2 regions of the Streptomyces changanensis genome follow, and region 1 is predicted to be linked to the other one. Evidence: predicted binding sites of a transcription regulator. Region 1 holds the regulator's gene; the other holds the start of a gene.

Region 1 (7,261 bases):
CTCCGGGAGCCGCGTCCTGATCGCCGAGGACGGCACCCAGCTGGCGAAGGCCCGGGAGCGCCGCGCCGACCTGCCGGACCTGCACCACGTGGTCGTCATCGACGCCGCCGCCGCGCAGCCCGCCGAAGGCGACCCCGAGGGGTGGGTGCTCTCCCTCGACGAGCTGGAGGAGCGCGGCCGCGCCTACCTGAAGGAGCACCCGGCAGCGGTCGAGGAGCGCGTCGGGGCGATCACCGCCGACCAGCTCGCCACCCTCATCTACACCTCCGGCACCACCGGCCGCCCCAAGGGCGTGCGCCTCCCGCACGACAACTGGTCGTACATGGCGAAGGCCATCGGCGCGACGTCCCTGGTCCGCGAGGACGACGTGCAGTACCTCTGGCTGCCCCTCGCCCACGTCTTCGGCAAGGTGCTGATCTCCGGGCAGATCGAGGTCGGGCACGTGACCGCCGTCGACGGCCGCATCGACAAGATCATCGAGAATCTGCCGGTCGTGCAGCCGACCTACATGGCGTCCGTCCCGCGCATCTTCGAGAAGGTCTACAACGGCGTCGCCGCCAAGGCGCGCGCCGGTGGCCCCGCCAAGTACCGGATCTTCCAGTGGGCGGCGGGCGTCGCCCGCGAGTACGCCAAGGTCACCCAGGACAGCTTCCGGCGCACGGGGCAGGCGAAGGCGCCCCTGGGCCTCACCGCGAAGCACAAGGTGGCCGACGCGCTGGTCTACTCGAAGCTGCGCGAGGCGTTCGGCGGCCGGCTGCGCGCCGCCGTGTCCGGCTCCGTCGCGCTCGCGCCCGAGATCGGGTACTTCTTCTCCGGCGCAGGCATCCACATCCTGGAGGGCTACGGCCTGACGGAGTCGTCCGCCGCCTCCTTCGTGAACCCGGGCGAGGCCTACCGCACCGGCACCGTCGGCAAGCCGCTGCCCGGCTGCGAGGTGCGCATCGCCGACGACGGCGAGATCCTGCTGCGCGGCCCCGGCATCATGGAGGGCTACCACAACCTCCCCGAGAAGACGGCCGAGGTCCTGGAGCCCGACGGCTGGTTCCACACGGGCGACATCGGCGAGCTCTCCGCCGACGGCTACCTGCGGATCACCGACCGCAAGAAGGACCTGTTCAAGACCTCCGGCGGCAAGTACGTCGCGCCGACCGAGGTCGAGGGCCACTTCAAGGCCCTGTGCCCGTTCGTCTCGAACATCGTCGTGCTCGGCGCGGACCGGAACTTCTGCTCGGCCCTCATCGCCCTCGACGAGGCCGCGCTGCAGGGCTGGGCGAAGGACCACGGACTCGCCGACCGGCCCTACGCCGAGCTGGTCGCCACCCGGCAGGTCGAGGAGATGGTCCAGGGTTACGTCGACCGGCTGAACGAGGGCCTGCAGCGCTGGCAGACGATCAAGAAGTTCCGGCTGCTGCCGCGTGACCTCGACGTCGAGCACGGCGAGCTCACCCCAGCCTCAAGCTGAAGCGGCCGGTGGTGGAGCGCGAGTACAAGAACCTCATCGAGGAGATGTACGAGGGCGCCCGCGAGGCCTGACGCGGGCCGGGCGCCGCGCCTGGCCCGGGCCCGCGCCGGCGCCCGGGCCCGCGCCGGCGCCCGGGCCCGCGCCGCCCCGCGCCGCGCCTGGCCCGGGCCCGCGCCGGCGCCCGGGCCCGCGCCGGCCCCGCGCCGCGCCCGCACGGGCCCACGGGCTGTCGGGCGGGTTCCACGGGCCGCGCGGGCTCCACGGGCCGGGCGCACCACGGGCCGGCCGGACGGGCGGGACCACGCGGGCGCACGGATCCCGCACCCGGAAAGCGGCGGCGCACGAGGCGGTGACGGGCGGGCGGGGCGGTGACGGGCGGGCGCGCGGGGTGACCGGTGGGCCGCCGCCGTCCGCCCGCGAACCGCCCGCGAACCGCCCGCGAACCGTCCCGCCCGGCGGTGACGGACAATGGACCCCATGCCTTCCGTACTGCCCGATGGTGAGCCCATGCCCGAGGACGGGGCGCTGCCCCCGTCCGCCCTGCACGGGGCCGCGGACCGGCCGCTCGGGTTCTACCTGCACGTGCCGTACTGCGCCACCCGCTGCGGCTACTGCGACTTCAACACCTACACCGCCACCGAGCTGCGCGGCTCCGGCGGCGTGCTCGCCTCGCGTGACAACTACGCGGAGACCCTCGCCGACGAGGTACGGCTCGCCCGCAAGGTCCTCGGCGACGACCCCCGCCCGGTGCGGACGGTCTTCGTCGGCGGCGGTACGCCCACGCTGCTCGCCGCCGGGGACCTCGTGCGCATGCTCGGCGCGATCCGCGACGAGTTCGGGCTCGCCGACGACGCGGAGATCACCACGGAGGCCAACCCGGAGTCCGTCGACCCGGCCTACCTGGCGACCCTGCGCGAGGGCGGCTTCAACCGGATCTCCTTCGGCATGCAGAGCGCCCGGCAGCACGTCCTGAAGGTGCTCGACCGCACCCACACGCCCGGCCGCCCGGAGGCGTGCGTCGCCGAGGCCCGCGCCGCCGGCTTCGATCACGTCAACCTGGACCTCATCTACGGCACCCCCGGGGAGAGTGACGACGACTGGCGCGCCTCGCTCGAAGCGGCCGTCGGCGCGGGCCCGGACCACGTCTCGGCGTACGCGCTGATCGTCGAGGAGGGCACCCGGCTCGCCCGCCGGATCCGGCGCGGCGAGGTGCCGATGACGGACGACGACGTGCACGCCGACCGCTACCTGATCGCCGACTCGGTCCTCGCCGACGCCGGGTACGCGTGGTACGAGGTCTCCAACTGGGCGACCTCCGAGGCGGGCCGCTGCCTGCACAACGAGCTGTACTGGCGCGGCGCCGACTGGTGGGGGGCGGGCCCCGGCGCGCACAGCCACGTCGGCGGGGTCCGCTGGTGGAACGTGAAGCACCCCGGCGCCTACGCCGCCGCCCTCGCGGAGGGCCGTTCGCCCGGCGCGGGGCGGGAGCTGCTGTCCGACGAGGACCGGCGCGTCGAGCGCGTCCTGCTGGAGCTCCGCCTGCTGGACGGCTGCCCGCTGTCGCTGCTGCGGCCCGCCGGGCTGGCCGCAGCCGAGCGCGCGGTCGGCGACGGGCTGCTGGAGCCCGCGCCGTACGCGGAGGGCCGCGCCGTCCTCACCCTGCGCGGGCGGCTCCTCGCCGACGCGGTGGTACGGGACCTGGTCGACTGACCGACCCGCCCCGCCACCGGCACCGACGGCCCCGCCGCCGGCACCGGCCCGCAGTCCCGGCGCCACCCGCCCCACCGGCACCACCGACCAGCACCGGCCCGCAGCCCCGGCTCGCCGTCACCCCGCGCCGGCGCCACCTCAGCCGCACCGGCCCGGCCGGGCCCCGCCCGACGGCGGCCGGGGGCCGGCCCTCACCCGCCGTGCGTGCCGACCGTCACGTGGTCGATGAGCCGCTCCACCGCCCCGAGCAGCTCCGGCTCCAGGTCGCGGTAGGAGCGCACGGCGCCGAGGATTCGCTGCCAGGCCGCGCCGGTGTTCTCCGGCCAGCCCAGGGCCCGGCACACGCCCGTCTTCCAGTCCTCGCCGCGCGGCACCGCCGGCCAGGCGGGGATGCCGAGCGACGACGGCTTCACGGCCTGCCACACGTCCACGTACGGGTGCCCCACGACCAGGACGTGCGGGTCGGTCACGGACGCGGCGATCCGCGACTCCTTCGACCCGGGCACCAGGTGGTCCACCAGCACCCCGAGCCGGGCGTCCGGGCCGGGGCGGAAGTCGCGCACGATCGCCGGCAGGTCGTCGACGCCCTCCAGGTACTCGACGACCACGCCCTCGATGCGCAGGTCGTCGCCCCACACCCGCTCCACCAGCTCGGCGTCGTGGCGCCCCTCGACGTAGATCCGCCCCGCCCGCGCCACGCGGGCCCGCGCCCCGGGCACGGCCAGGGAACCGGACGCCGTGCGCGACGGCCGCGCCGGAGCGCCGGAGGCCGGCCGGACCAGCGTCACCACGCGGCCCTCCAGCAGGAACCCGCGCGGCACCAGCGGGAAGACCCGGTGCTTGCCGAACCGGTCCTCCAGGGTCACCGTCCCCGCCTCGCACCGGACCACCGCCCCGCAGAAGCCGCTGCCCGCCTCCTCGACCACCAGGTCCGGTTCGGCGGGCACCTCCGGCACGGGGGCCGGCTTCTTCCAGGACGGGGTCAGATCGGGGTCGTAACGGCGCATGACTCTCTCGGCTCCGGGTGCGTGACGGGCGCCGACCCGCCCCGGGGACGTCCCCCGGGCGCGGCGGCGCGCACGCGCCCGACGCTACGACACCGCGAACCGCCGGGCCAGCTCATCGCGTTGGGCCCGTACGAACGCGGCGTCGACCACCGCCCCGTGCCCCGGCACGTACGCGGCGTCCTCACCGCCCAGCCGAAGCAGCCGGTCCAGCGCCGCCGGCCAGCGGGAGGGCAGGGCGTCCGGCCCCGCCTGCGGCTCGCCCGACTCCTCGACGAGGTCCCCGCAGAAGACGACCCCGGGCGGAGCGTCCCCCTCCGCGCCCGGCACCAGCAGCGCCAGGTCCTGGCCGGTGTGGCCGGGGCCGGCGTTCGCCAGCAGCACCCGGCGGTCCCCGAGGTCGAGCGTCCACTCGGCGCACACCAGGTGGTGCGGACGCACCAGCACGTCCACCGCCTCGCCCGCCTCCCGCTCGGACACGCCCTCCCGCACGGCGTCGGCCCGCAGCGCGTCCCGCTCCCGGACCAGCACCTCGTCGAGCCCCATCGCCCCGAACACCTGGGCGCCCGCGAACGCCGCCGCGCCCAGCACGTGGTCGAAGTGCGGGTGGCTGAGTGCGATGTGCGTCACGCGGCGGCCGCCCAGCAGCCCCTGCACCTCACCGCGGAGCGCGGCGCCCTCGCGCAGCGTCGACCCGGCGTCGAACAGCAGGACCGCGGCCCCGCCGACGACGAGCCCCACGGTGGCGTCCCACCCCGGGAGCCGCCTGCGGCCCACGCCGGGGGCGAGGCGCTCCCAACCGAACTCTTCCCAAGCGACGTCCATGCCTCGACGCTATCGGCAACGCCCCCGCCCGGCGCGCGGTACCGTGAGCGGCCGCCGCGCCCACCGGGCACGACGCATCGCCCTTGCCAGGCATTGACCTCGGCGCCGTACACTGGCCGCGGGGATGACTGGCACTCGGACGCGAAGAGTGCCAGCAGACGTCAGCAGACCGAAAGCCAGCTGGAGGTGCGCCGTGCTCAGTGAACGCAGACTCGAGGTACTGCGCGCCATCGTCCAGGACTACGTCGGTACGGAGGAGCCCGTCGGCTCCAAGGCGCTCACCGAACGGCACAACCTCGGCGTGTCACCGGCCACCGTGCGCAACGACATGGCGGTGCTGGAGGACGAGGGCTTCATCGCCCAGCCCCACACCAGCGCCGGCCGCATCCCCACGGACAAGGGCTACCGCCTCTTCGTCGACAAGCTCGCCGGCGTCAAGCCGCTGTCGTCACCGGAGCGCCGGGCCATCCAGAACTTCCTGGAGGGCGCGGTCGACCTCGACGACGTCGTGGGCCGGACGGTACGGCTGCTCGCGCAGCTGACCCGCCAGGTCGCGGTCGTGCAGTACCCGTCGCTGACCCGGTCCACCGTGCGGCACGTCGAGCTGCTGTCGCTGGCCCCGGCCCGGCTGATGCTCGTCCTGATCACGGACACCGGACGGGTCGAGCAGCGCATGGTCGACTGCCCCGCCCCGATCGGCGAGACGTCCGTCGCCGACCTGCGCGCCCGGCTCAACAGCCGGGTCGTCGGACGGCGCTTCGCGGACGTGCCGCAGCTGGTGCAGGATCTGCCGGAGTCCTTCGAGGCGGAGGACCGCGGCACGGTCTCCACGGTGCTCTCCACGCTGCTGGAGACGCTGGTGGAGGAGACCGAGGAGCGCCTGGTGATCGGCGGGACCGCCAATCTCACGCGCTTCGGGCACGACTTCCCGCTGACGATCCGGCCGGTGCTGGAGGCGCTGGAGGAGCAGGTCGTGCTCCTCAAGCTGCTCGGCGAGGCGACGGACCCGGCCATGACCGTGCGCATCGGGCACGAGAACGCCCACGAGGGGCTGAACTCCACGTCCGTCGTCGCGGTCGGTTACGGTTCGGGCGGCGAGGCGGTCGCCAAACTCGGCGTGGTCGGACCGACCCGCATGGACTACCCCGGAACGATGGGAGCGGTACGCGCAGTGGCACGTTACGTCGGACAGATCCTGGCGGAGTCGTAAGTGGCCACGGACTACTACGCCGTACTCGGCGTGCGCCGCGACGCGTCCCAGGACGAGATCAAGAAGGCGTTCCGGAGGCTCGCGCGCGAGCTGCATCCGGACGTGAACCCCGATCCGAAGACGCAGGAGCGGTTCAAGGAGATCAACGCCGCCTACGAGGTGCTGTCGGACCCGCAGAAGAAGCAGGTCTACGACCTCGGCGGCGACCCCCTGGCGGGCGGCGCCGGTGGCGCGGGCGGCTTCGGGGCGGGCGGCTTCGGGAACTTCTCCGACATCATGGACGCCTTCTTCGGCACGGCGTCCCAGCGCGGCCCCCGGTCACGGACCCGGCGCGGCCAGGACGCGATGATCCGGCTGGAGATCGAGCTCGACGAGGCGGCCTTCGGCACGACGAAGGACATCCAGGTCGACACGGCCGTCGTGTGCACCACCTGCTCCGGCGAGGGCGCCGCGCCCGGCACCTCGGCGCAGACGTGCGACATGTGCCGCGGCCGCGGTGAGGTGTCGCAGGTGACGCGGTCCTTCCTGGGCCAGGTCATGACGTCCCGCCCCTGCCCCCAGTGCCAGGGCTTCGGCACGGTCGTGCCGACGCCGTGCCCCGAGTGCGCGGGCGACGGCCGGGTGCGGTCCCGCCGCACGCTCACGGTCAAGATCCCGGCCGGTGTCGACAACGGCACGCGCATCCAGCTGGCCGGCGAGGGCGAGGTCGGCCCCGGCGGCGGCCCGGCGGGCGACCTGTACGTCGAGATCCACGAACTGCCGCACCCGGTGTTCCAGCGGCGCGGTGACGACCTGCACTGCACGGTCACCATCCCGATGACGGCGGGCGCGCTCGGCACGAAGGTGCCGCTGGAGACGCTCGACGGGGTCGAGGAGGTCGACATCCGGCCGGGTACGCAGTCCGGCCAGTCGATCCCGCTGCACGGCCGGGGCGTCACGCACCTGCGGGGCGGCGGCCGCGGCGACCTGATCGTCCACGTCGAGGTGCAGACGCCGAGCAAGCTCGACGCCGAGCAGGAGCGCCTGCTGCGGGAGCTGGCGGAGCTGCGC
Region 2 (7,261 bases), 1.0 Mb from region 1:
CCTGATCCATACACCTTGTACATCCCCTCATCGAGCGGACCGGCCTGGTCCCGGCCGGTTCACGCGCTCGGAAAAAGCGCCCCGTGAGCATAACCGGCAAGATCAAGACGGAGGACCGGGATTCGAGCATACGAATGCCCGAGCCGGGGCGGCTCCACGGGAGCCGAGAGGGAGGGGGGTGACGGGGGGCGGCGGGGGCGGGCCGGGTGCGGGTACGACGGAGGGCGGCACCCCCGCAAGAGGGGTGCCGCCCTTCGTCGTTCAGGACGGGTCCGATCCGCGCGGGATCAGAAGTCCATGTCACCGCCCGGCATGCCGCCGCCGGCCGGCGCGGCGTTCTTCTCCGGCTTGTCGGCGATGACGGCCTCGGTGGTGAGGAACAGCGCGGCGATCGACGCGGCATTCTGCAGCGCGGAGCGCGTCACCTTGGCCGGGTCGATGATGCCCTCGGCGACCAGGTCGACGTACTCGCCGGTCGCGGCGTTCAGGCCGTGACCCGGGGTCAGGTTGCGCACCTTCTCCACCACGACACCGCCCTCGAGGCCGGCGTTGACGGCGATCTGCTTGAGCGGGGCCTCCAGGGCGGCCTTCACGGCGGCGGCACCGGTGGCCTCGTCGCCCTCCAGCTCCAGCTTGTCGAAGACGCTGGACGCCTGGAGCAGGGCCACGCCACCACCGGCGACGATGCCCTCCTCGACGGCGGCCTTGGCGTTGCGCACCGCGTCCTCGATGCGGTGCTTGCGCTCCTTGAGCTCCACCTCGGTGGCGGCGCCGGCCTTGATGACGGCCACGCCGCCGGCCAGCTTCGCGAGGCGCTCCTGGAGCTTCTCGCGGTCGTAGTCCGAGTCGGAGTTCTCGATCTCGGCGCGGATCTGGTTCACGCGGCCCGCGACCTGCTCGCTGTCACCGGCACCGTCGACGATGGTCGTCTCGTCCTTGGTGATGACGACCTTGCGGGCGCGGCCCAGGAGGTCGAGACCGGCGTTGTCCAGCTTGAGGCCGACCTCCTCGGAGATGACCTGGCCACCGGTGAGGATGGCGATGTCGCCGAGCATGGCCTTGCGGCGGTCGCCGAAGCCCGGGGCCTTGACCGCGACGGACTTGAACGTGCCGCGGATCTTGTTGACGACCAGCGTGGACAGGGCCTCGCCCTCGACGTCCTCGGCGATGATCAGCAGCGGCTTGCCGGACTGCATGACCTTCTCCAGCAGCGGGAGGAGGTCCTTCACCGCGGAGACCTTGGAGTTGACGATGAGGATGTAGGGGTCCTCGAGGACGGCCTCCATGCGCTCCATGTCGGTCGCGAAGTACGCCGAGATGTAGCCCTTGTCGAAGCGCATACCCTCGGTGAGCTCGAGCTCGAGCCCGAAGGTGTTGGACTCCTCGACGGTGATGACGCCTTCCTTGCCGACCTTGTCCATGGCCTCGGCGATGAGCTCGCCGATCTGGGTGTCGGCGGCGGAGATGGACGCGGTGGAGGCGATCTGCTCCTTCGTCTCCACGTCCTTCGCCTGCTCCAGCAGCGCACCGGAGACGGCCTCGACGGCCTTCTCGATGCCGCGCTTCAGGGCCATCGGGTTGGCGCCGGCGGCGACGTTGCGCAGACCCTCGCGGACGAGCGCCTGGGCGAGGACGGTCGCGGTGGTCGTACCGTCACCGGCGACGTCGTCCGTCTTCTTGGCGACTTCCTTGACCAGCTCGGCGCCGATCTTCTCGTACGGGTCCTCGAGCTCGATCTCCTTGGCGATGGACACACCATCGTTGGTGATCGTGGGGGCGCCCCACTTCTTCTCGAGGACGACGTTGCGACCCTTGGGACCAAGGGTGACCTTGACGGCGTCGGCGAGCTGGTTCATCCCGCGCTCGAGACCGCGCCGTGCCTCCTCGTCGAACGCGATGATCTTGGCCATGTGAAGTGGTCCTCCCGGACTGATGGGGTCTCCCCTGCTCGGACGCAGTAGAGAGCTTGGGGAAGGATTGCTCCGGACCGCGCTGGCGCCCGCGACGGACGGCCCGTGTGCCGCGTGGTTCCCTGCCCCACGCCGCCCTGCGGGCCTCACCCACGAGGTCCTTGGTTGTCACTCTCACTCTCAGAGTGCTAATGCCAATGATTAGCACTCGCCCTAGGAGAGTGCAAGCGCCCCACCCCGTGACGGGGCCTGCGATCGCCCTCCGCGAACCACCCCGCGCGCCCCCACCGGGCGTGCGCGCGGGGCGCGTCCACCGGCGCCGTGCGCGCACCCGGGGACCACCGGGTGCGGCACCCCGCCGCGGACACCACCGGGCGCCGGCGCCCCCGGCGGCCGGCACCGCGCGGACTCGGCGACCGGGGGCCGGAGGCGTCCCGCGCCAGGCCCGCGGAAGCCGGCAACGCGCGCGGCGGGGCCACCGCCGCCCCACGCGTACGACGCGGGTCGGACGGGGCGGGCGTTCGCCGGACACGGTCGCGGACCACGCCGCGCGGCCGCGCACGGGCACCGGCGCACCGGAACGGAGACGGCGCGCGGGGACCGCGGACACGGGCGCGTTCATGACGGGCGGCGGGGCGTGCGGGCCGGGGGCGTACGCACCGGAGGGGCGTGCCCGCCGAGGGGGCGGCCCCGCACCCCTCACTCCTCACGCACCCCGGGCGCCCGCGGGGTCCTACAGGCCGGGGCGTACCGGCCGGGGGCGTACCGGCCGGAGGGGCGTACGCACCCGTCGAGGAGGCGTCGCCTCGCACCACCCACCCTCACGCACCCGGGCGGCGCGAACCCGCGCGACGATGGGGGCCGTACCGGCCGGGGCGCGGCCCCGCGCCGCTCGCCCCTCACGCACCCCGGGCACGAACCCGCGTGGCGGCCTGGAGCGCCCCATCCGGCACGGACGGCGCGCGGCACCCGGGCACCGGGCGTGCGCGGGCGCGGTCCGGGCGGGCGGCCGGCCCCGGGACGGGCGGAAAGCCCGCACCCCGGTGCCGGGGTGCGGGCCCTCCGTCGCAATGCCGTTGGCCGGACGCGTCGTACCTAGACGGCGATCTTGACCATGTCCGCCTGCGGACCCTTCTGACCCTGCGAGATCTCGAACTCGACCCGCTGGCCCTCCTCAAGGGTGCGGTAGCCATCCATCTGGATCGCGCTGTAGTGGACGAAAACATCCGCACCACCGTCGACCGCGATGAAGCCGTACCCCTTCTCCGCGTTGAACCACTTGACGGTGCCCTGAGCCATGCCTAACTCCCCTATTACTGGCCCTTGCACAGGACCGCACTTCGCGGACCCGGGTCAGACCTCGCCCACTGACCGAACCCCTGACTCTCCGAGCCGGGGACGCCCCAGGAGCGTGCGCCGGAACGCGTCGACCGCGGCTGAATGTATCTGCCCAACTGCCCTCTGCAACAGGTCAATCGGACGAGAATTCCGAGCACCGGCGAAGGGAGAACCTGTCCGCAATGCTCATAACCCCGGGCAAGTCGGGCCGGGCAAACGGCGCAAAGTTCGCAAGAAACGACGCTACTTTGGCTACATCTTGTCGCGGCCGGGCGCATTCTCATATGCACGTGGCACAGGCGGCGGCGGGGACTTCCCCAACTCTACCGCGCTCAACCATGCAGAATTGCCCCCTCCGCTTTTGTCGGCGGAGGGGGCAACGGGGAAAAGCGGAAGGGAACTCAGCAACCGCCCGCGACCGCCGGAATGATCGAGACGCCCGCGCCGTCGGGGGTCGACGTGGCGAGCCCGCCCTCGAAGCGGACGTCGTCGTCGTTGACGTAGACGTTCACGAAGCGGCGCAGCTGCCCCTGGTCGTCGAGGACGCGCGCGGCGATGCCCGGGTGGTTCTTCTCCAGGGACTCGATGACCTCGGCGAGGGTGGCCCCCTCGGCCTCGACCTCGGACCGGCCGTCCGTGTACGTGCGGAGGATGGTGGGGATGCGGACGTTGACGCTCATGTTTCGTGTCTCCCGGGGGTCAGTGGGCGAGGCCGGCGTCCCGGAACGCGTCCAGGCTCGGGCGGATGGTCGCGGTGGGACCGGTCGTCGGGGCGACCGCGTCCAGGGTCTTGAGGCCGTCGCCGGTGTTGAGGACGACGGTGGTGAGGGTCGGGTCGAGGAGGCCCTGCTCGACGAGCTTGCGCGTCACGCCCACCGTCACGCCGCCCGCCGTCTCGGCGAAGATGCCCTCGGTGCGGGCCAGCAGCTTGATCGCGTCGACGACCTGCGCGTCGTCCACGTCCTCCACCGCGCCGCCGGTGCGGCGGGCGATGTCGAGGACGTACGGTCCGTCCGCCGGGTTGCCGATGGCGAGCGACTTGGCGATCGTGTTCGGCTTCTGCGGGCGCACGACGTCGTGGCCGGCCTTGAAGGCGGCCGACACCGGGGAGCAGCCCTCCGCCTGGGCGCCGAAGATCCTGTACGGCCTGTCCTCGACCAGGCCCAGCCGGATCAGTTCCTGCAGCCCCTTGTCGATCTTCGTCAGCTGCGAGCCGGACGCGATCGGGATCACCAGCTGGTCGGGGAGCCGCCACCCGAGCTGCTCGCAGATCTCGTACGCGAGGGTCTTGGAGCCCTCGGCGTAGTACGGGCGGAGGTTGACGTTGACGAAGCCCCAGCCCTCGCCGAGCGGGTCGCCGATGAGCTCCGAGCAGAAGCGGTTGACGTCGTCGTACGTGCCCTCGATGCCGACGAGGTCGCCGCCGTAGACCGCGGCCATGACGACCTTGCCCTGCTCCAGGTCGTGCGGGATGAACACGCACGAGCGGAAGCCGGCGCGGGCGGCGGCGGCGCCCACCGCGCCCGCGAGGTTGCCGGTGGAGGAGCAGGACAGGGTGGTGAAGCCGAAGGCGCGGGCGGCCTCCAGGGCCTGGGCGACCACGCGGTCCTTGAAGGAGTGGGTCGGGTTCCCGGAGTCGTCCTTGACGAACAGCCTGCCCGGCGCGACGCCCAGCTCGCGGGCGAGGTTGTCGGCCCGCACGAGGGGCGTCCAGCCGGGGTTCAGGTTGGGCTTGTCGGCGACGTCGGCCGGGACGGGCAGGAGGGGGGCGTAGCGCCAGATGTTGGCCGGGCCGGCCTCGATCCGCTTGCGCAGCTCCTCCGGGTCGCCGGCCGGGAGGTCGTAGGCCACTTCGAGGGGGCCGAAACAGAACTCGCAGGCGAAGATCGGGCCGAGCGCGAAGCGCTCACCGCATTCGCGACAGGAGAGTCCGGCGGCGGGGCCGAGGTCGACGGAGGTGGCGCTGGTGGGTGCGGTGGTCTGCACAGCCATGGGAGGCGAGGCCCTTTCTCCTCATCTTTCTCACTGGCGTCTTTCGCCGTGAGACGGATTTGGCACCTTCCCTAGCCGGGGACCTCGCGGGCACGTGCGCGTGCGAGACCGACTGGAGGGTTGCCGGGGCTTCATCGGGCCGTTTCCCTCTGCCCCTCTGGATGAGCGGTATGTGGTTGTCGGCGCGGGACCCCGGCATGCGGGCGTCTCACGCGTTGTTCAAGACTGTAACCGAAGGGGTGGGTGTCCGAGAGGGGCGTCCGACCTACGAGATGGATCACCTGCGGTTGTGGGACGACCCGAGGAGAGGCGCGCGTGCTGGAAGAGGTGGAGCGCTGGCTGGAGCGGCGGTCCTGGTCCGTGGCCGACCGGCCCGTGGACCGGCTGCTCGCCGCCAAGCGGGCCCGCGGCACGACGGTGAGCGTCGTCCTGCCCGCGCTGGACGAGGAGGCGACGGTCGGCGAGATCGTCACCGTGATCCGGCGGGAGCTGATGTCGGAAGCGGTGCCGCTCGTCGACGAGCTCGTCGTCCTCGACTCCGGCTCGACCGACCGCACGGCCGAGGTCGCCGCGGCGGCCGGCGCGCGCGTGGTGGCGCGGGACGACGTGCTGCCGCGGATACCCGCCGTCCCGGGCAAGGGCGAGGTGCTGTGGCGCTCCCTGCTGGTGACCGGCGGGGACGTGGTGTGCTTCGTCGACGCCGACCTGCGTGAGTTCCGCGCGGACTTCGTGACGGGCATCGTGGGGCCGCTGCTGACCGACCCGGACGTCGAGTTCGTGAAGGCCACGTACGACCGGCCGCTCGGCTCCGGACCCGCCGCCGGGCAGGGCGGACGGGTGACGGAGCTGGTCGCGCGGCCGCTGCTGAACCTGCACTGGCCGCAGCTGGCCGGGTTCGTCCAGCCGCTCGGCGGGGAGTACGCGGCCCGTCGCTCGCTGCTGGAGCGGCTGCCCTTCCCGGTGGGGTACGGCGTGGAACTGGCGCTGCTGGTGGACGCGCTGCACCTGGTGGGGCTGGACGCGCTGGCGCAGGTCGACGTGGGCGTGCGCCTCCACCGCCACCAGGACGACCGGGCGCTGGGGCGGATGGCCGCGGCGATCTACCGCACGGCCCAGCTGCGGCTGTCGCGCGGGCACCTGGTGCGGCCGCGGCTGACGCAGTTCGAGCGCACCGAGGCGGGGTTCGCGCCGCGTACCCACCCGGTGGACACGGAGGAGCGCCCGCCGATGGTCGAGGTGGCGGAGTACGTGCGGAAGCGCCGGGTGGCCTGACGGCCGGCGGGTTCGTTTCCGCACGTTTGAGCGTTTCCGGCGCGGGCTAGGTTGGCCTCATGGTCTCGGACATCCTGGTGGCATCGAATCGCGGTCCGGTCAGCTACGCGCTGCGGGAGGACGGCGAGCTGGAGGCGAGGCGCGGTGGCGGGGGCCTGGTCTCCGGGCTCTCCGCGATCGGGCCCGACGCGGGCGCGGTGTGGGTGTGCGCCGCGCTGGGCGACGGCGACCGCGAGGCGGTGCGCCGGGGCGTCGGCGAGACGGGCGTCCGCATGCTGGACATCGACGCGGAGACGCACGCCGCCGCCTACAACGGCATCGCCAACTCCGTGCTGTGGTTCGTGCACCACATGCTCTACCAGACGCCCCTGGAGCCGGCCTTCGACGCGGAGTTCCGCACGCGCTGGGAGGCGTACCGGGCGTACAACCGCGCCTTCGCCGAGGCGCTCGCGGCGGAGGCGGCCCCGGGCGCGGCGGTCCTCATCCAGGACTACCACCTCGCGCTGGCCCCCGGCATGCTCCGCGAGCTCCGCCCCGACCTGCGCATCGGCCACTTCTCGCACACCCCGTGGGCGCCGCCGGACTACTTCGGCATGCTCCCCGACGACGTCGCCCGCGAGCTGCTGCGCGGGATGCTCGGCGCGGACCGGCTCGGCTTCCTCACCCGCCGCTGGGCGGACTCCTTCGCCGCCTGCTGCGAGCGGCTCGTCGGCGGCACGGGCGACACGCGGATCGGCGTGCACGGCCTG

Evidence for each region. Region 1 encodes HrcA, which represses chaperone genes, less so after heat shock. Its sites were predicted from a motif close to TTNGCACTCNGNNNNNCNGAGTGCNAA; they were not measured.
Region 2: a site for HrcA is predicted at 2,112-2,138, ahead of groL (chaperonin GroEL). Genes of this name have one in related genera too.

The regions. Positions count from the first base shown of each region.
Region 1 covers NZ_CP102332.1:2,038,534-2,045,794, reverse strand. The annotation lists partial or broken gene NRO40_RS09170 (AMP-dependent synthetase/ligase) at 1-1,533, shown strand, start outside; gene hemW (radical SAM family heme chaperone HemW) at 1,931-3,172, shown strand; gene NRO40_RS09160 (DUF3097 domain-containing protein) at 3,364-4,179, opposite strand; gene NRO40_RS09155 (MBL fold metallo-hydrolase) at 4,264-5,001, opposite strand; gene hrcA (heat-inducible transcriptional repressor HrcA) at 5,195-6,211, shown strand; gene dnaJ (molecular chaperone DnaJ) at 6,212-7,261, shown strand, end outside.
Region 2 covers NZ_CP102332.1:3,044,327-3,051,587, forward strand. The annotation lists gene groL (chaperonin GroEL) at 288-1,910, opposite strand; gene NRO40_RS13405 (cold-shock protein) at 3,006-3,209, opposite strand; gene NRO40_RS13410 (MoaD/ThiS family protein) at 3,650-3,928, opposite strand; gene thrC (threonine synthase) at 3,948-5,240, opposite strand; SAM riboswitch class I at 5,259-5,408, opposite strand; gene NRO40_RS13420 (glucosyl-3-phosphoglycerate synthase) at 5,556-6,512, shown strand; gene NRO40_RS13425 (alpha,alpha-trehalose-phosphate synthase (UDP-forming)) at 6,572-7,261, shown strand, end outside.